DNA from 4 places in the Enterobacter sp. E14S genome. Region 1 is predicted to be linked to each of the others. Evidence: predicted binding sites of a transcription regulator. Region 1 holds the regulator's gene; each other region holds the start of a gene.
The links. The regulator PurR, encoded in region 1, represses purine synthesis genes. The targets are predictions, from matches to a motif close to CANGCAAACGTTTGCNTG.

Region 1 (5,180 bases):
GAGTGGGCAAATGTGCGACAGAACGATGAATTTTTTTGCACTTGCTAACGAAACACGATTGTAGATTGAAAAATGCTATTAACTTTCTGGGTTTTTATAGATTAGAATCGACGGGCTTTGTAAATCACACGCGGGTATTATTGATGACCTGCATTTATCAGGGGACTGCCCAGTGGCGCGGATAAATAAAATCTCGATCACGCTCTGTGCTTTACTGTTTACTTCACTCACTTTCACGCCAGTGGCAAACGCCTCTCAGCAGGCGCGGCATTCTGCTGTACAAAAAAACCATCTGGTGAAAGCCACAGAACGTAAGAAAAAAACCACCGCTAAGAACGACAAGAAAAAAACACCGGCTCAGACGAAACAGACCGCTTCCAGCAAGACGAAAACAAAACCTTCCCGCACTGCCCACTCCGCTAAAAGTAAAGCTTCGCAAACCACCGCTAACCTCGTTACTGAAAAATGCATCACGCGTAAAAGCCACAAGGCGAAATGCGCGAAGGTCACGAAAATAGCGGAAGTGCATAAAGTGCGCGTACAGAAAGCGCAAAAGACCGCGATGAACAAACTGATGGGGCAGATTGGCAAACCTTATCACTGGGGTGGCAGCTCGCCGCGTACCGGGTTTGACTGCAGCGGCCTCGTCTATTACGCCTATAAAGATCTGGTCAAATTCCGCATTCCTCGTACCGCCAATGAGATGTACCACCTGCGCGATGCCTCACCGGTTGACCGCGGTGAGCTGGAAAACGGCGATCTGGTGTTCTTCCGCACCCAGGGTCGCGGCACGGCTGACCACGTCGGCGTGTATGTCGGTAACGGTAAATTCATCCAGTCTCCACGTAGCGGCCAGGATATTCAGATCACCTCTCTCAGTGAAGACTACTGGGTACGCCACTACGTCGGCGCGCGTCGCGTGATGACGCCGAAAACCATTCGCTAACCCCTGCCCTGCCGCATCCGTGGCAGGGTAAGTTCCTCTTTTGCATACCCTTTCAATTTGCTATCCTGTCCATGTTATCTGTGTGGTTATTGGCAACACAAAATACAATAAGGAGAGAAGCAATGTCGTTCGAATTACCTGCACTACCGTATGCAAAAGACGCCCTGGCACCGCACATTTCTGCGGAAACCCTGGAATATCACTACGGCAAGCATCACCAGACGTACGTCACCAACCTGAACAATCTGATCAAGGGCACCGATTTTGAAGGCAAAACGCTGGAAGAGATCGTCCGCAGCTCAGAGGGTGGCGTCTTTAACAACGCCGCTCAGGTGTGGAACCACACCTTCTACTGGCACTGCCTGGCGCCGAATGCCGGCGGTGAACCTGTCGGTGAACTGGCTACCGCTATCAACGCCGCATTTGGCAGCTTCGCGGATTTCAAAGCGAAATTTACCGATGCAGCCATCAAGAACTTCGGTTCTGGCTGGACGTGGCTGGTTAAAGAGGCGGATGGCAAACTGGCTATCGTATCCACCTCTAATGCGGGTACCCCGCTGACCACCAGCGCTAAGCCGCTGATGACCGTGGACGTGTGGGAACACGCTTACTACATTGACTACCGCAACGCGCGTCCGAACTACCTGGAGCACTTCTGGGCACTGGTTAACTGGGACTTTGTTGCGAAGAACTTCGCCGCGTAAGAGACACGCAGAAGGGTTCGCCCTTCTGCGTTTTTGTTTATTCCGCAGCGCAGGCTGCTTCAGGCTGTTTACGCCCCGACATCATCACCAGCATCAGGCCGAGCGCGGCAATAATCGCCCCCATCACCGGCACAAAGCTGTATCCCAGACCACCTGAAATCACGGCCCCACCGGCCGCGGCGCCCAGGGCATTACCCAGGTTAAACGCACCGATATTCACGGAAGATGAAAGTCCCGGCGCCTCGTGCGCGACACGCATTACGCGCATCTGCAGCGGCGGCACCACGGCGAAAGTGGCGGCTCCCCAGACGACCATCGCAATCGCGGCCCCGAACTCATTACGCGCCAGCCACGGAATGGCAACCATGATGACAATCAGCAGGGTTAAGAAGCCCTTCAGCGTCCCACTCACGGAACGGTCGGCAAATTTCCCGCCGAGATAGTTGCCAATCGAGAAGCCCACGCCAATCAGCACCAGCATCGCGGTAACGAAGAGAGGCGTTGCGTGGGTGATATCATGCAGTACCGGTGAAATATAGGTGTAGAGGGTAAACATCGCCCCTGCCCCCAGCACGGTGGTGAGCAGTGCGGAGAGCACCTGCGGACGCATCAGCACCGCCAGCTCTTTACGCACTTCCGGACGTTCTCCGGCGCTTCCCTTTGGCAGGGAGAAGAACAGCGCCACCATCGCAATCACGCCCAGCCCGGCCGTCGCCAGGAAGGACATACGCCAGCCGATCGCTTCTCCCAGCCAGGTTGCCGCAGGCACCCCGCCGATATTGGCAATCGTCAGCCCCATAAACATGGTTGCCACGGCGCTCGCCTGCTTGTGTTTTGGCACCACGCTGGCAGCCACGACCGACCCCAGCCCAAAGAACGCGCCGTGGTTAAGGCTGGTCAGAATACGCGACAGCATCAATGTGGTGTAGTCCGGCGAAATGGCCGAAAGCACGTTGCCCAGGGTGAAAATCGCCATCAGGAAAATCAGCGCATTGCGGCGCGCGCGGTGCGAAAGAAGAAGCGTCATTAGCGGCGCCCCTACCATCACGCCGATAGCGTAGGCGCTGATTAACATCCCTGCCGCAGGGATAGAGACATCTACGCCCCGGGCAATAACAGGCAGTAACCCCATCGGGGAGAATTCAGTGGTGCCAATCCCAAAAGCGCCAATCGCCAGGGCCAGCAGGGGAAAATTGATTTTCATGCGTCAACTCCGGATGCCGTGTCATGTGGTGACACAGAACAAAGAAGCGGAAAGCATGACATCAATCACAAAAAATGAGAAGTTAACAAAATGGCAAAAGATTTTTGCCAGAGAAGTAACAATCCGGGGAGTCGGGAGGGAGAAGGCTCTCCCTCCGCGTAAATCAGTGCAGCGCAGCCGTCAGACCGGCCGCAACAATCAGAGCCAGCACAACAACGGTGGTGAACAGCGAAAACTTAAGATCGGAACTCATCAATTTTTCTCCTTTTAATCCCCACACGAAAAGTGAGCTTGCTCATTTTTGCACAGATTACGTCAAAAATCTTCCTGGATTTATACTGATAACCACTTTACCTCTTCCCCTTTTCATCAAGATAGGACAAAATTCCACGCTAAATTTATTAGCGTACCGGCCATTGACCCCCTCCTGACGTCCCGTGTCGTTTTCCCGGCGTGCCGCAATTCAACATTGCGAGATAAGGGTGAGAGAAGGCAAACGTTTACCTTCAGGTTTTTCAGGAGCTTAGGATATGGTCTGGAGTGACATTTAATGGCAACAATTAAAGACGTAGCAAAACGCGCAAACGTTTCCACTACAACCGTATCACATGTAATTAACAAAACCCGCTTTGTGGCGGAAGAGACGCGCAACGCCGTCTGGGCAGCGATCAAAGAGCTGCACTATTCGCCAAGTGCGGTTGCGCGTAGCCTCAAGGTTAATCACACCAAGTCCATTGGATTGCTGGCGACCAGCAGTGAAGCGGCCTATTTTGCCGAGATCATTGAAGCGGTCGAAAAGAACTGCTTCCAGAAAGGCTATACCCTGATTCTGGGCAACGCGTGGAACAGCATTGAAAAACAGCGTGCCTACCTGTCGATGATGGCGCAAAAGCGCGTTGATGGCCTGCTGGTGATGTGTTCCGAGTATCCGGAATCCGTGCTGTCGATGCTGGAAGAGTATCGCCATATTCCGATGGTGGTGATGGACTGGGGCGAAGCGCGCGCAGACTTCACCGATTCCGTTATCGATAACGCCTTTGAAGGCGGCTATATGGCCGGTCGTTATCTGATCGAACGCGGCCACCGCGAGATTGGCGTGATCCCCGGTCCGCTGGAGCGCAACACCGGCGCGGGCCGTCTGGCCGGTTTTATGAAAGCGATGGAAGAAGCGCTGATCACCGTGCCGGAAAACTGGATTGTGCAGGGCGACTTTGAGCCGGAGTCGGGCTACCGCGCGATGCAGCAGATCGTCTCCCAGCCGCACCGTCCGACCGCCGTGTTCTGCGGAGGCGACATCATGGCCATGGGCGCGCTCTGCGCTGCCGACGAGCTGGGCCTGCGCGTACCGCAGGATATTTCCGTGATTGGCTATGACAACGTGCGTAACGCGCGCTTCTTCACCCCGGCGCTGACCACCATTCACCAGCCGAAAGATTCGCTGGGCGAAACGGCCTTCAACATGCTGATGGACAGGATCGTCAACAAGCGCGAAGAGTCGCAGTCCATTGAAGTTCACCCGCGTCTTATCGAACGCCGTTCCGTAGCGGACGGTCCGTTCCGCGACTACCGTCGTTAATCGCTTTACGGGGCCAGCTACGCTGGCTCCCGTAACCATTCCCGGTTTAGCGTTTCGCTGTCTCCCAGATAATCCAGCAGCCAGGCCATCGCAGGCGAGACGTCATTTTGCTGCCAGGTGAGGCAGCAGGCCGCATCCGGGAACGGATTCTCCAGCGTCAGCTCAACCCACTCTCCGGTATCGATGCGCGGACGCGCGAAATGAACGGGCACCATCGCGACGCACAGCCCGGCGCTGAGGCACGTCGCCGACGATTCCCAGTCAGGGGCCACCACCCGCCGCTGGTTGTCCAGAAGCCAGGTGATACGCTTGGGCAATGAACGGGACGTATCCTCCAGCACCAGCGACGGCCAGTTGCGCAGCGTGTCATCGCTCAGCGGCCCTTCCATCGCCGCCAGCGGATGGTCGCTTGCCACCACGCATTTCCAGCTCAGCATTCCCATATCGCGAAAGGCGTAACGTCCCCCGACCGGGATCGCCTGCGTAGCCCCAATCGCCATCTCTGCTCTGCCGTCCGCCAGCGCATCCCAGACGCCGTTAAACACCTCCTGCGAGACCCGTAGCTCAACGTCAGAGAAATGACGGTAGAAATCGACGATCATCTGCCGGGTGCGTTCCGGCTTAACGATATTATCCACCGCGATGGAAAGATGTCCCCGCCAACCGTTAGCGATCTGCTGACACTGTTCGCGGGTGATCTGCATTTTTTTGATAACAGAACGCCCTTCCTTCAAAAACCACGCGCCTGCG
Region 2 (5,180 bases), on a different contig from region 1:
GGAAGACCTTGTTGGCGTTTTCCATCGACTGCAGCAGGGTTGCCGCGATAACCGCCGCCAGCCCCACCTGACGACCGGCAGAAAGGTCCGTCCCCTGGGTCACGATCAGGCCCGCCACGCCCAGCGCAATGATAATACGCACGGAGGACTGGGTCAGAATGTTACTCAGGTTCAGCAGGCTTAAGAACGTAGGGTCCTGGAAAATGATGATAGCCAGCAGTACTAAAAGAACAACGTAAATACCGCCTTCTTTCAGGTAAGTGAGAAAACTTTTTTTATTTAACGCACTCATGAGGAGCCCCTGATCTTAAAGGTGCAAAGACGCAAGACGCAAAATTTCGTTTTGCGTTGTCGTTTTGGTGTCAACAATACCGGCAACGAGACCATTGCTCATAACCAGAATACGATCCGTGATCCCTAACAATTCCGGCATTTCGGAAGAAATAATAATGATCCCTTTATTCTTTTTCGCCAGCTCGGCAATCAGCTGATAAATTTCAAACTTCGCGCCGACGTCAATACCGCGGGTCGGTTCATCCAGCATCAGAATTTCTGGCTGGGTTAATAACCAACGTCCGATAATGACTTTCTGCTGGTTACCGCCTGACAGCGAACCAATTTGGGTGCGGTGTCCTGGCGTTTTCACGCGCATGGAGTCAATAACCCATTGGGTATCGCTCTTCATGCGGGAGTTATCCAGCAGCCCGACTTTGTTTTTGTAATTGCGAATGTTAGAAATTAACGAGTTAAAGTTAATATCCAGATAGGCATAAATCCCGGTCGAACGACGCTCTTCCGTCACCAGCGCAAAACCATTATTAATGGCTTCGTTGGCGTTGTGGTTGTTAATTTTCTTACCGTGCAGCGTAATAGTGCCTTCGGCTTTCTCACGGATACCGAACAGGGTTTCCACGATGTCGGTGCGTTTTGCCCCGACCAGACCGGCAATCCCCAGGATTTCCCCCTTGTGCAGGTCGAAGGAGACATCGCGGATGGACGGCTGGCGTAACGAGGTCAGATTGCGCACTTCCAGGATCACTTCGCCCGGCTTGTTTTCTTTGTCCGGGAAGCGCTGGTTCAGGGAACGGCCCACCATCATAGCGATGATCTTGTCCATGTCCAGCCCTTCCAGCGGCTGCGTGGCAATCCACTGACCGTCGCGCAGGATGGTGATCTCATCGCACAGCTGGAAGATCTCTTCCATTTTGTGGGAGATATACACAATGCCGCAGCCGCGATCTTTTAGCTTACGAATAATGGTAAAAAGGTGATTAACCTCTTTTTCCGTTAATGACGATGTCGGTTCGTCCATGATGACGATTTTCGCATCATAGGAGAACGCTTTGGCGATTTCGATCATCTGCATCTGGGAGACGGATAATGTTCCCACGCGGGCGCGCGGATCGATATCAATATCCAGCTCATCGAAAATCGCTTTGGTGTCGCGATACATTTTGTCCTGGTCGACAAAGACACCCTTGGTTGGATAACGCCCCAACCACATGTTATCCATGACTGAACGCTGTAGCACCAGGTTTAATTCCTGGTGAACCATCGAGATACCGTTTTCCAGTGCTTCTTTCGCTGAATGGAAATCGATCTCTTTCCCCTGAAAAAGAATGCTGCCAGAATCTTTTTGATAGATCCCAAAAAGACATTTTAATAATGTTGATTTACCCGCACCGTTCTCACCCATTAAGGCGTGAATAGAGTGAGGACGCACTTTTAAATTAACATTATCGAGTGCCTTAACACCGGGAAAGGACTTGTTGATACCGCTCATTTCCAACAGGTATTCACCGGATGACTGAGTATTTGTGCTGACCATAATTATACCTTGTTGGCCTCGCATATCGCGTTATAAATGGGCGCAACGAATTGCGCCCAGTGGAGACATAACAACTAACTTATTTACCGATGAACTCAGCCAGGTTGGACTGGTCTACGCCCACGTAAGGTACGCGAACGATTTTGTTTTCAATTTTCCAGTTGGTGCCATCAGCCGCACCTTTACCGTCGGCCAGGTTTTTCGCCAGATCGAAGGTCGCTTTCGCCTGGTTGTTGGCATCGTTCAGAACGGTACCGGCCATTGCACCAGATTTAACCAGCGCCAGTGCTTCTGGCAGTGCATCTACGCCGAACACAGGAATGGAGGATTTGTTGTGTGCTTTCAGCGCTTCTACCGCACCCATTGCCATCGCATCGTTGTTCGCGATAACCACTTCGATTTTGTTTGCGTTAGGGCCGGACAGCCACGCGTCCATCTTATCTTTCGCCTGAGCGGTATCCCACATCGCGGTATCTAACGCCAGCTGCTGGGTTTTCAGACCCTTGTCGTTCAGCTCTTTGATAACGTAGGTGGTACGGGCTTCAGCATCCGGGTGGCCGGGTTCGCCTTTCAGCAGCACGAACTGAATCTGACCGTCTTTGTTCAGGTCCCAGTTCGGGTTCGCCGCCCAGTGTTTTGCAATCAGATCGCCCTGAATAATACCGGACTCTTTGGAGTCGGTACCGACGTAATACGCTTTGTCGTAGCTATCCAGCGCTTTACGGGAAGGTTCTTTGTTGAAGAAGACGATTGGCACGTTCTGGCCGCGCGCTTTTTCAATAACCGTGCCTGCTGCAGCCGGGTCAACCAGGTTGATGGCCAGGGCTTTCACGCCTTTCGCCAGCAGAACGTCGATCTGGTCGTTCTGTTTGGACTGGTCGTTCTGGGAGTCGTTCATCAGCAGCTGAACGTCTGGCGCTGCTTTCGCATCTTTCTCAATCGCTTTACGTACAACAGACATGAAGTTGTCGTCGTATTTATAGATGGTCACACCAATACGGGTATCCGCAGCGTGCGCTGCTGCACCAAAAAGCATGCTTGCCATTACGGCAGACAGGGTCAACACCTTCTTATTCATGGTATCTCCGGTTTTTTTTATGCAGGGTAGTTCTTGTGAATAACGATCGGCGGGCAGGTGTTAATAAAACGTTACTGACAGCCGAAGTTCACTTATAAAATTTCTATCTTCCGTGTTCGGTAACGCTCCAGAAATGCGTTTTATTCGTTGTTTGCGGCACGTTGGCTATAGTGAAAGTGAATAATCACCGTTACATAGCGTTTCAGCCCCTAAAACGCTGACATCATAGTCAGCGCCTTGTTAAGATACTGTGAATTTACTCACAGATTGAAAACGGTTACATCACCTCACGTAATCAGTTAGTGATCGGAACCACAATTTGCCGTGCCGCGACGGAATGCCGACGCACTAAAGTCGGCATGAAACAGTGCGTTGCGCCCGGATCCAGCAGCCCTGCAGCCCCCTGTAACGCCAGCTCAGTCGCCAGTTTCGCCATAGAAGCAATGGGGTAACGCACCGTTGTCAGCTGCGGGTCGGTGTAACGGGCAATCGGAATATCATCAAAACCAATGAGTGATAAATGCTGTGGCACCGCAATGCCGTTATCCTTCAGCGCCGTCAGGGCGCCTGCCGCCATGCTGTCGTTATAGGCAAACACCGCAGTAAGCTGCAGGTTGCGGCCCAGCAGCTCCACCATCGCCGCCTCACCGCCCTGCATGTCCGGCGTACCGGTGCCTGTCCAGCTTTCTGACGGCGTAATGCCGTGCTCTTTCAGGGCGTTTTGCCACCCCTCGCGCCGCAGGTCGTCATCTTCAATATGATGGCTGGAGGCCAGATAGCCGATCCGCTGATGCCCGTTGTTGATGAGCATTTTCGTCGCCATCATGGCGCCGCTGACGTTATCCAGCCCGACGCAGCGATGGGCATAGCCGGGGACGATGCGGTTGATCAGCACCATGCCCGGGATCTGATCCATAAAGCCGGTTAGCTCTTCATCGCTCAAGGCTTTTGAATGGACAATCAAGGCGTTACAGCGCTGGCGGATCAGCACTTCGATGGCATGGCGCTCCTTTTCCGCCTCATGATAGCTATTGCCGATCAGGACATATTTCTGATGCTGCTGGGCGACCACGTCGACCGCTTTGACCAGCGCGCCGAAAAAGGCATCCGATACATCCATCACCACCACGCCGATGGTGTCGCTGACCTGCGTCGCAAGCGCCTGGGCATTGGCATTTGGCCGGTACCCGAGCTGGGTCACGGCTTTCATTACGGTTTCACGGGTTTCAGGGCTGACCAGCGCGCTATTGTTCAGCACGCGTGAGACGGTAGCCACAGAAACGCCCGCCTGACGGGCGACGTCACGAATGGTGATCATATTCACCATCCTTCAAAGGATTGCAGCAACTCACAGACACCCCCTGTGTTTAGCAAGGTGGCTATTTTGGCAGCGAGAGAAAGGGGACTACGTGAAGAAGCTCACACTCATGAAAACGCTTACATCCGTTTTGTTAATGATTGTGATCCAGATCGTTATCTGGATGTGTTCCTCAATGATACCCCTGAAGCATGTGCGGTTAACTGACGCCACACCCACTCCAGCGGTCCCTGGCGGAAATAGCGTAGCCAGAGAACAGAAAACGCCAGGTTAATCACCCAGACCGGAATAACAAACGCCAGCAGCGTGAGGCGGTCGAATTTCATAAACAGGCCAAAGCGATAGAAAAGCGCGGTGCATATCAGCGTTTGTAGCAGGTAATTGCTCAACGCCATGCGGCCCACGCAGGCGATAGCGCTGACGATCCACAGGCGGGAAAGCGTTGGCCAGTAGCCATAGATCAGCGCCGCGTAGCCGATGGTCTGGAACGGCGCGCTCAGTTCGCGCGGCACCTGGAGCAGGAACGCGCACCAGCGGTAATCCCAGTGGATATGCCACTGCGTGATTATCGCCGGGAGGTTAATCAGCACGCCGATCAGCACCAGCCCGACACCCGTTCGCCGATAGTGACGCAGGCTGAACTCCCCTTTCAGCCAGCCGGTGCGCATCAGTGACGCGCCCATCAGCATCATGCCCGCCAGCTGCCAGCCGTATTGCGCGCCCAGCGCAAGGAGGTTATCCCCCAGCATATCCGCGCGGTTGCTTATCGCTTCCGTACCGCCCTTCAGCTTCCAGTACTGTTCGTACTGCAGGTTAGCGGCATCCGGTATCCAGGAACGGTTCGTCGCCTCGCCGGAGATCATCCCCAGCAGCAGCAATACAGCAAGCCCCATGACATAGAGCATCACGCCGGTGTTAAACAGGCTTTTTACGCTGTGCGCATCGCGAATCAGACG
Region 3 (5,180 bases), on a different contig from region 1:
CAGAGGAGTAAGGTTTGGCAAATCACGGGCGTCGCGTTGTCTTTTTCGACCTGGATGGAACGCTGCATCAGCAGGATATGTTTGGTACGTTTATGCGTTACCTGCTGCGGCGTCAGCCTTTGAATGCGCTGCTCGTGCTGCCGCTCTTACCGGTTATCGGGATCGCGCTGCTGGTCAAAGGCCGTGCGGCGCGATGGCCGATGAGTCTGCTGCTGTGGGGATGTACCTTTGGGCACAGCGAAGCGCGGCTCAAACAGCTCGAAAAGGATTTTGCGCACTGGTTTCGCGGCCACGTCGCCGCCTTTCCGGTGGTGCAGGCGCGCCTGACCAGCTACCTCGATGCGAACGATGCCGACATCTGGCTGATTACCGGCTCCCCGCAGACGCTGGTGGAGCAGGTCTACTTTGATACCCCCTGGCTTCCGCGCGTGAATCTTATCGCCACGCAAATTGCCCGCGGCTACGGCGGCTGGGTGCTGACCCTGCGCTGCCTGGGACATGAAAAAGTGGTCCAGCTGGAAAAACGCATCGGTACGCCGCTGCGCCTGTACAGCGGCTACAGCGACAGCAAGCAGGACAACCCGCTGCTCTATTTTTGCCAGCACCGCTGGCGCGTCACACCATCAGGCGAACTTCAGCAACTCGAATAGTCTTCTCTAAAACTGGCGTGTATAATGCCGCCCGCTTTTCGACTGGAGTATCAGCCTTTGTCCAACCCTGAACACAATCATGAATACTGGATGCGCCACGCGCTGACGCTGGCTCAACGCGCCTGGGACGAAGGCGAAGTGCCCGTGGGCGCGGTGCTGGTTCATAACAACCAGGTGATTGGCGAAGGGTGGAACCGTCCTATAGGCCGCCACGATCCTACTGCCCACGCGGAAATCATGGCGCTTCGCCAGGGCGGTCTGGTGCTGCAAAACTATCGCCTGCTTGATACGACGCTGTATGTGACGCTGGAGCCGTGCGTGATGTGCTCCGGCGCGATGGTGCACAGCCGGATCGGCACTCTCGTCTTTGGGGCGCGGGATGAAAAAACCGGTGCGGCCGGTTCGCTGATGGACGTGCTGGGTCACCCGGGTATGAACCACCAGGTGAAGACTATCGGTGGGGTGCTTGCACCAGAGTGTTCGGGGCTGTTAAGCGATTTCTTTCGAATGCGCCGTCAGCAGAAAAAGCAGCAAAAGGCAGAACTGAAGCCGTCGGGCGATTAAGCTCGTCCGGCGCCACGACCGGGTAGCTTTGAGCCAGCTGTTTGGCCTCCGTCGCCTCTTTCTCTTTCTCCAGCAGATACCCGACCAGGCTAATCTGATATTTACGGATATTTTCCACGTAGGCGTAGGCTTCATGTCCCCGCGCGTAGCCGTATGTCAGCTTGTTATACCATGGCTTCTGGCTCAGCAGCGGCAGGCGCTGCTTAACGTCTGACCAGCTGTCCGGGTTACCTTTCGTTTTTGCCGTCAATGCTCGTGCATCAAGCATATGCGCGTAGCCCATATTGTAGGCCGCCAGCGCAAACCAGATCCGCTCTTCTTCCGGCACCGTTTCCGGTACTTTGGCCATCATATCCTGCAGGTAGCGCGCGCCGCCGCTGATGCTCTGTTCGGCGTCGGTACGATCGTTCACGCCCAGGCTCAGCGCCGTATTTTTGGTTAACATCATCAAACCGCGTACGCCCGTGGGCGACGTGGCCTGGGTATCCCAGTGGGATTCCTGATACGAAATAGCAGCCAGCAGTTTCCAGTCAATCTCCTGGGCGTATTTTTCGAACAACGGCTGCAGGTCCGGCAGGACGCTGTCTACCGCGCGCAGGAAGCTGCGGGTGTCAACGTAGTCAAAGTCATCGCCGTGCCCGAGGTACTTTTCCTCCAGACGCGCCAGGGTACCGTCTTCATTGATGGTGTTGAAGAAATCAAGCATCGCGGCAGAGAAGGTCTGGTCGTCATCAAGCTGGCTAAACCAGGTCACGGGCTGCTCGTCGGTGACGTCCAGCGCCACGGCGATTTCAGGATGCACCCGCTGGAACAGGCTGATCGCGACCGAATCGGCGATGGTGTAGGGCACCTTCTGATCTTTTACCTGCTCCAGCAGCTCCGTCGTGCCGAGTTTTGGATCCACCGTCCAGCTCAGGTCGGGATATTTCTTTTCCTTAAGCTCCCGCAGATCGTCAATCACCACGTGACCGGGCGCAATCGTCAGCTGCCGATCGTTAATCGTGGACAGCGAGCGCGGGCGCAGGCTCCCGACGCGGTAAACCAGCTGCTGTGAAACGGAGTAGTAGGTCGGGCCTGGCTGGTAGTTCTTGCTGCGCTCGCTGTTATACACCAGCCCGGCGGCGAGCATATCGGCATCGTCGTTATCGAGGTCGTCAAACAGCTGGTTGATATTCTGGCGGACGGTGATTTTAAGCTTCACGCCAAGATAATCGGCGAACTGTTGTGCCAGTTCATAATCCAGGCCAATGATTTTGCCGTTGACGTCGCTGTAAATCAGCGGCGAGTTGAGGGTACTGACGCGCAATTCCCCCCGCTCCTGAATGGCGGCGATACGGTTTTCGGCTTTGCCGAACCAGGGGATGGAAGGCCAGAGGGCCACTGCCAGCAGCAACGTTACAATGCCGATGAGCAGATAATTAATCTTTAATTTTTTCAATTAGTTAATTCTCTGCGACGCCGGTTGCCTCAGTTTGCTGTAGCCATGTTAATCATAAGGTTTGCCATTGAATGAGCGGCATTTTGCGTAAACTTGCGCCACTTGGCAACCAATTAGAGAGACAGGTCACATCTATTGTTAAATCTCTGTGCAAATTTTATTTCGACGCAAACGGTTTCGTCGGCGCTCAGGATTCTCTATAATGACGCCCGTTTTCCCCCCTTGCGCACACTGTAAGCGCCCCGGCGCTTCGAAGACGAGAGACTTATGATGGAAATTCTGCGTGGTTCGCCTGCACTGTCTGCCTTCCGTATCACTAAACTGCTGGCACGTTTTCAGGCGGCCGACCTTCCGGTAAGCAATATTTACGCTGAGTATGTCCATTTTGCTGACCTGAATGCCCCCCTGAATGCAGAGGAGCGCGTACAGCTGGAACGCCTGCTCAAGTATGGTCCAAGCCTGAACAGCCATACGCCAACCGGCAAACTGATCCTTGCTACGCCTCGTCCGGGCACCATCTCCCCCTGGTCTTCCAAAGCCACCGATATCGCCCACAACTGTGGCCTGAGCCAGATTAACCGTCTGGAACGCGGCGTGGCGTACTACGTGGAAGCCTCTACCCTGAGCGACGCGCAGTGGCAGGCGGTTGCGGCTGAACTGCACGATCGCATGATGGAGAGCGTATTTGCCTCTCTCGATGACGCGCAGAAGCTTTTCTCTCACCATCAGCCTGCGCCGGTACAAAGCGTAGACCTGCTGGGGCAGGGCCGTCAGGCGCTGATTGACGCCAACCTGCGTCTCGGCCTGGCGCTGGCAGAAGACGAAATCGACTACCTGCAGGATGCGTTTGTTAAGCTCAACCGTAACCCGAACGACATCGAACTTTACATGTTCGCGCAGGCTAACTCTGAGCACTGCCGCCACAAGATTTTCAACGCCGACTGGATTATTGACGGCGAACAGCAGCCGAAGTCGCTGTTCAAGATGATCAAAAACACCATGGAGCAAACCCCTGACCACGTGCTGTCTGCCTATAAAGACAACGCCGCGGTAATGGAAGGTTCCGAGGTGGGCCGCTTCTTCGCCGATCGCGAAGCAGGGCGCTATGACTTCCATCAGGAGCCCGCGCATATCCTGATGAAAGTGGAAACCCACAACCACCCGACGGCGATCTCCCCGTGGCCGGGTGCGGCGACCGGCTCCGGCGGTGAAATCCGTGACGAAGGTGCGACCGGTCGTGGCGCTAAACCTAAAGCGGGTCTGGTCGGTTTCTCCGTCTCTAACCTGCGTATCCCGGGCTTTGAACAGCCGTGGGAAGAAGATTTCGGCAAGCCCGAGCGCATCGTGACCGCCCTGGATATCATGACCGAAGGCCCGCTGGGCGGCGCGGCGTTTAACAACGAATTTGGTCGTCCGGCGCTGAACGGTTACTTCCGTACCTATGAAGAGAAAGTGGATAGCCACAACGGCGAAGAGCTGCGCGGCTACCACAAGCCGATCATGCTGGCGGGCGGGATCGGCAACATCCGTGCCGATCACGTGCAGAAAGGCGAGATCGTCGTCGGCGCGAAGCTGATCGTACTGGGCGGCCCGGCGATGAACATCGGTCTGGGCGGCGGTGCAGCCTCTTCTATGGCCTCCGGCCAGTCTGATGCGGATCTCGACTTTGCCTCCGTGCAGCGCGACAACCCTGAGATGGAGCGCCGCTGCCAGGAAGTGATCGACCGCTGCTGGCAGCTGGGCGACGCCAACCCGATCCTCTTCATTCACGACGTGGGCGCGGGCGGCCTGTCCAACGCCATGCCGGAGCTGGTGAGCGACGGCGGCCGCGGCGGGCGTTTCAACCTGCGCGATATCCTGAGCGATGAGCCGGGCATGAGCCCGCTGGAAATCTGGTGTAACGAATCCCAGGAGCGCTACGTGCTGGCGGTTGCTGCGGATCAGCTGCCGCTGTTTGACGAGCTGTGCCGCCGCGAGCGCGCGCCGTATGCCGTCATCGGTGAAGCGACCGAAGAGCAGCACCTTTCCTTAAGCGACACCCACTTTGACAACCAGCCGATCGATCTGCCGCTCGACGTTCTGCTCGGTAAAACGCCGAAGATGACCCGCGACGTAACCACCCGCAAAGCGGCGGGCAAAGCGCTGGATCGCCAGGGCATCACTGTGGCAGAAGCGGTAAACCGCGTGCTGCACCTGCCTGCTGTGGCAGAGAAAACCTTCCTGGTGACCATCGGCGACCGCACCGTGACCGGTATGGTATCGCGCGATCAGATGGTCGGCCCGTGGCAGATCCCTGTCGCGAACTGCGCCGTGACCACCGCGAGCCTCGACAGCTACTACGGCGAAGCGATGGCTCTCGGCGAACGCACCCCGGTGGCGCTGCTGGACTTCGCTGCCTCTGCCCGTCTGGCGGTCGGTGAAGCGCTGACCAACATCGCCGCGACGCAGATTGGCGACATCAAACGTATCAAGCTCTCCGCAAACTGGATGGCCGCAGCCGGTCACCCTGGCGAAGATGCTGGCCTGTA
Region 4 (5,180 bases), on a different contig from region 1:
CAGACGTCGGCGGTTCTCTTCAACATGTTCCAGGTTGTCGCCACAGTGCGCACCGAGGTTCAAAGACTCCCACGCGCCCTGGCTAACACCGCCAATACGGGTTGAACTGCAGGCGGCCACGCCTGCAGGCAATGGCCACTCCGGGACAATCAGTTTGGTCATAACCAGTCCACTTGATCCTTATGTTCTTCGAAATCAGCACGCATGGCGTCAATAAGGTCCACCATATCCTGCGGGATAGGCGCATGCCATTCCATCTGAATACCGGTGATAGGGTGGTAAAGACGCAGCATAGTCGCGTGCAGCGCCTGGCGATCGAATTTACGCAATACGCTGATGAACTCATCCGATGCGCCTTTAGGTGGACGCGGACGACCACCGTATACCTGATCCCCGACCAGCGGATGGGTAATGTGGGCCATATGCACGCGGATCTGGTGAGTACGTCCGGTTTCCAGACGCAGACGCAGGCGCGTATGAATACGGAAGTGCTCCATAATGCGATAGTGCGTCACCGCCGGTTTACCCATCGGATGCACCGACATATGGGTACGTTTGGTTGGGTGACGGCTGATTGGCTCTTCCACCGTTCCGCCAGAGGTCATATGCCCAATGGCTACCGCTTCATACTCGCGGGTGATTTCGCGCAGCTGCAGCGATTCCACCAGACGGGTTTGAGCAGGAACGGTCTTCGCTACCACCATCAAACCGGTGGTGTCTTTATCCAGACGGTGCACGATGCCCGCGCGCGGGACATCCGCGATCGGCGGATAATAATGGAGAAGTGCGTTAAGTACCGTACCGTCAGGGTTCCCCGCGCCCGGATGAACAACCAGGTCGCGCGGCTTGTTGATCACCAGAATGTCATCATCTTCATAGACAATGTCCAGTGGGATATCCTGCGGCTCGAAGCGGATTTCCTCTTCGATTTCAGCATTGATGGCGACAGCTTCCCCACCTAACACTTTCTCTTTTGGTTTGTCCCAGATCTTGCCGTTTACCAGCACGCGCTGGTCAAGGATCCATTCTTTTATGCGTGAACGCGAATAATCAGGGAACAATTCGGCCAAAGCCTGATCTAAGCGTTGACCGAGCTGATTTTCGGAGACTGTTGCGGTGAGTTCTACTCGTTGTGCCATAAACTGCTTCTTCGTTTAACGTTGGGTTTTACGGCTTTGCCGTTTAATATAGTGTGCTATTGTAGCTGGTCTTAATCGGGAGCAGGAACAGAGTTTCTCCCGGACAAACATTTGAGGAAAGTCAAAACGTCATGACGCGCATGAAATATCTGGTGGCAGCGGCCACGTTGAGCCTGGCTTTGGTGGGCTGCTCCGGTTCAAATGAACAGGTCCCTGACAATCCGCCGAATGAAATCTATGCGACTGCACAACAAAAGTTGCAGGACGGTAACTGGAAACAGGCGATAACGCAACTGGAAGCGTTGGATAATCGCTATCCATTTGGTCCATATTCGCAGCAGGTACAGTTAGATCTCATCTACGCATACTATAAAAATGCCGATCTGCCGCTGGCTCAGGCAACCATCGATCGTTTCATGCGTCTGAACCCGACTCATCCTAACATCGACTATGTGATGTACATGCGCGGCCTCACCAACATGGCGCTGGACGACAGTGCGCTGCAGGGCTTCTTCGGCGTGGATCGTTCTGACCGTGACCCGCAGCATGCGCGTGATGCCTTCAATGACTTCTCCAAGCTGGTGCGCGGCTATCCGAACAGTCAGTACGTGACTGACGCCACCAAACGTCTGGTGTTCCTGAAAGATCGTCTGGCGAAATATGAATACTCCGTAGCGGAATACTATACCCGTCGTGGCGCATGGGTTGCCGTGGTTAACCGCGTAGAAGGTATGCTGCGTGATTATCCGGATACTCAGGCAACGCGCGACGGCCTGAAGCTGATGGAAAATGCTTATCGTCAGATGCAGATGACCGCTCAGGCTGAAAAAGTGGCGAAAATCATCGCCGCGAACAGCAGCAACACCTGATATTGCCTCAATGCAAAACGGCAGCCCGAAGGCTGCCGTTTTTTTATTCATTTTAGCGCGTCGCTGAAGCGCTTAAGCCTCAACACATCCAGTCAACTATGGCCCCAATTTTTACCTTCGACAAGGTAAATCTCACCTCTTCCTGCCCTGCTTCACAAAAAAGATTCCCTGACAAAAACCGACAAAATAACGTGATCTAAATCACACATTTTGACATTAGGTCGGGTATGCTGGAATCACCAAGACGGAAAGACAAGAGGTAAAATTTATGACAATGAACATTACCAGTAAACAAATGGAAATTACTCCGGCAATCCGCCAGCACGTCGCAGACCGTCTCGCCAAACTGGATAAATGGCAAACTCATTTGATTAATCCACATATCATCCTGTCCAAGGAGCCGCAGGGTTTCATCGCTGACGCAACTATCAATACTCCAAACGGCCATCTGGTCGCCAGCGCAAAACACGAGGATATGTACACCGCTATTAACGATTTGATCAACAAGCTGGAACGGCAGCTCAATAAAGTGCAACACAAAGGTGAAGCCCGTCGCGCCGCAACATCGGTGAAAGACGCCAGCTTCGCGGAAGAAGTTGAAGAAGAGTAATCCTTTAAATTGAGTGTACCGCCAACGCGCCTTCGGGCGCGTTTTTTGTTTTTTATTGACAGGGTGAAAACAGTACGGGTACTTTAACGGTATCAATCACAGGATGACTTTATGAAACTTACGCCGTTCTTCTTCGCATTCTTTTTTACCTTCCCCTGACTGGGAGGCGTTTCGTCGTGTGATAAAGAATGCGAAGACGAACAACAAGGCCTCCCACATCGGGGGGCCTTTTTTATTGATAACGATAAAATGAGACCGACAACACTATGACACCGGAAAACCCGTTACTGGATCTGCGAGTAAAAATCAGCGCGCTGGATGAGAAACTGCTGGCGCTGCTGGCCGAACGCCGCGCGCTTGCCGTTGAAGTGGGCAAAGCCAAGCTGGACTCCCATCGCCCGGTACGAGATATCGACCGCGAGCGCGATCTGCTGGAACGTCTCATTCAGCTCGGCAAAGCGCATCACCTCGATGCCCACTACATTACCCGGTTGTTCCAGCTCATCATCGAAGACTCCGTTCTCACCCAGCAAGCGCTGCTCCAGCAGCATCTGAACAAAACCAATCCACACTCTGCGCGTATCGCCTTCCTCGGTCCGAAGGGGTCTTATTCTCATCTGGCCGCACGTCAGTATGCCGCACGCCATTTCGAAGAATTTATTGAGAGCGGCTGTGCCAAGTTTGCCGACATTTTTAATCAGGTTGAGACCGGCCAGGCGGATTACGCCGTCGTACCGATTGAAAACACCAGCTCCGGTGCCATCAACGACGTCTACGATTTGCTGCAGCACACCAGCCTGTCGCTGGTTGGCGAGCTGACGATCCCAATCGATCACTGCGTGCTGGTCTCCGGCTCAACCGACCTGAGCAAGATCGAAACGGTTTACAGTCATCCACAGCCGTTCCAGCAGTGCAGCCAGTTCCTGAACCGCTATCCGAGCTGGAAAATTGAGTACACCGAAAGCACCTCGGCGGCGATGGAAAAAGTGGCGCAGGCTAACTCCCCAACCGCCGCCGCGCTCGGCAGCGAAGCAGGCGGGGCGCTGTATGGTTTACAGGTGCTGGAACGCAATCTGGCGAACCAGACGCAAAATATCACCCGCTTCGTGGTGCTGGCCCGCAAGGCAATCAATGTGTCAGACCAGGTGCCAGCGAAAACCACGCTGCTGATGGCGACCGGCCAACAGGCCGGTGCGCTGGTTGAAGCCCTGCTGGTGCTGCGTAACCACAACCTGATCATGACCAAACTGGAATCACGCCCAATCCACGGTAACCCGTGGGAAGAGATGTTTTATCTTGATATCCAGGCCAACCTGGAATCTGCTTCCATGCAGAAGGCCCTGCGCGAACTGGGCGAGATCACGCGTTCCATGAAAGTGTTGGGCTGCTATCCGAGCGAAAACGTGGTCCCGGTTGACCCGGCTTAACGTCCGATAAAGCGGCTTTTCTTCATCCCTGCCACGTTCACCGGCAGGGTGAAGATGGCGCCGGAGAGCGGATACTTCGCCAGCTCGTCCGCATCCATATTTTCCCGCGTGGTGGTAATAAACAGCGTTTTCATGTCATCGCCGCCAAAGCAGACCATCGTCGGGCAACGCACCGGCATGCGATATTCTTCCAGCTGCTCCCCTTGCGGAGAAAAACGCGCAATACGCCAGCCGTCAAATAGCGCGCTCCAGTAGCAGCCTTCCACATCCATTGCCGCGCCGTCCGGTATCCCTTCGCCCTCTTTAAACTGACGAAACACCTCGCGCCTGCCGGGTTCGCCCTGCTCGTCAAGCGGCGTTCGGTAAATAACGCCGTTTGGCGTGTCTGAGGTAAACATCCACTGCTTATCCGGGCTAAACGCTAAGCCGTTGTGGCCGTGAATATCGCACTGGATCACTTTCGGCGTCAGGTCGTTGTCGATGCGCATCAGCAGGGCACCGTTGTAATCTCCCGGCCCCCAAAACGTGCCCGCGTAGAATCGTCCCAGAGAATCGGTGCCGCCGTCGTTAAAGCGTGCGAGCTGCGGGTTAGAGGGGTTATCGCACACCTTGCGGCGCAGCAGGCCGTGTTTATCGGTCAGCCAGATACCCGTTCTCATCGCAACGATAAAACCACCCTGCTCGCGCAGCGCGAAACAGCCCACCTCCTCATGGAAAGAGAGCACGGTGTGTTCTGCCGTCGGCAGATGGTAGCGGTGGATCTCCCCTTCCAGAATATCGGCCCAGTAGAGCGCGCGCTCTTCTGCGCTCCACGTCGGGCACTCAGGCAGATGCCCGGTGTAATTCAACAGCAGCTGCGGTTCGGCCATGACAGTTCCCCAAAATAAAAAAAGCCAGCATTGCTGGCTTTCAGTATATACATCATCGCATTACTGGCGACTGTCATTTGCCTGGCGCAACAGCGTCCGGCTCTCACTCTGGAAACGCTGCGCGTAATCGCCAAACCAGTGCTCGACCTTGCGGAAACTGTCGATAAAAGCCTGCTTGTCTCCGTGCTCCAGCAGCGTAATGGCTTCGCCAAAGCGCTGATAGTAGCGCTTGATGAGCGCCAGGTTGTTCTCGGAGGACATAATAA

Region 2: the regulator PurR is predicted to act here: its motif matches at 4,333-4,350, upstream of galS (HTH-type transcriptional regulator GalS).
Region 3: the regulator PurR is predicted to act here: its motif matches at 2,817-2,834, upstream of purL (phosphoribosylformylglycinamidine synthase).
Region 4: the regulator PurR is predicted to act here: its motif matches at 2,162-2,179, upstream of raiA (ribosome-associated translation inhibitor RaiA).

The regions. Positions count from the first base shown of each region.
Region 1 covers NZ_JBVODQ010000001.1:172,062-177,241, reverse strand. The annotation lists gene ACZ6J2_RS00895 (C40 family peptidase) at 173-946, shown strand; gene sodB (superoxide dismutase [Fe]) at 1,069-1,650, shown strand; gene ACZ6J2_RS00885 (MFS transporter) at 1,688-2,854, opposite strand; gene cydH (cytochrome bd-I oxidase subunit CydH) at 3,018-3,107, opposite strand; gene purR (HTH-type transcriptional repressor PurR) at 3,405-4,430, shown strand; gene punR (DNA-binding transcriptional activator PunR) at 4,448-5,180, opposite strand, start outside.
Region 2 covers NZ_JBVODQ010000002.1:380,591-385,770, reverse strand. The annotation lists gene mglC (galactose/methyl galactoside ABC transporter permease MglC) at 1-292, opposite strand, end outside; gene mglA (galactose/methyl galactoside ABC transporter ATP-binding protein MglA) at 308-1,828, opposite strand; gene mglB (galactose/glucose ABC transporter substrate-binding protein MglB) at 1,908-2,906, opposite strand; gene galS (HTH-type transcriptional regulator GalS) at 3,202-4,224, opposite strand; gene yeiB (DUF418 domain-containing protein YeiB) at 4,380-5,180, opposite strand, start outside.
Region 3 covers NZ_JBVODQ010000002.1:27,286-32,465, forward strand. The annotation lists gene ACZ6J2_RS05395 (PTS transporter subunit EIIC) at 1-11, shown strand, start outside; gene yfhb (phosphatidylglycerophosphatase C) at 15-650, shown strand; gene tadA (tRNA adenosine(34) deaminase TadA) at 675-1,214, shown strand; gene mltF (membrane-bound lytic murein transglycosylase MltF) at 1,102-2,652, opposite strand; gene purL (phosphoribosylformylglycinamidine synthase) at 2,920-5,180, shown strand, end outside.
Region 4 covers NZ_JBVODQ010000007.1:197,854-203,033, reverse strand. The annotation lists gene yfiH (purine nucleoside phosphorylase YfiH) at 1-162, opposite strand, end outside; gene rluD (23S rRNA pseudouridine(1911/1915/1917) synthase RluD) at 159-1,139, opposite strand; gene bamD (outer membrane protein assembly factor BamD) at 1,271-2,008, shown strand; gene raiA (ribosome-associated translation inhibitor RaiA) at 2,277-2,618, shown strand; Phe leader region at 2,729-2,854, shown strand; gene pheL (pheA operon leader peptide PheL) at 2,730-2,777, shown strand; gene pheA (bifunctional chorismate mutase/prephenate dehydratase) at 2,885-4,045, shown strand; gene ACZ6J2_RS15795 (SMP-30/gluconolactonase/LRE family protein) at 4,042-4,914, opposite strand; gene tyrA (bifunctional chorismate mutase/prephenate dehydrogenase) at 4,975-5,180, opposite strand, start outside.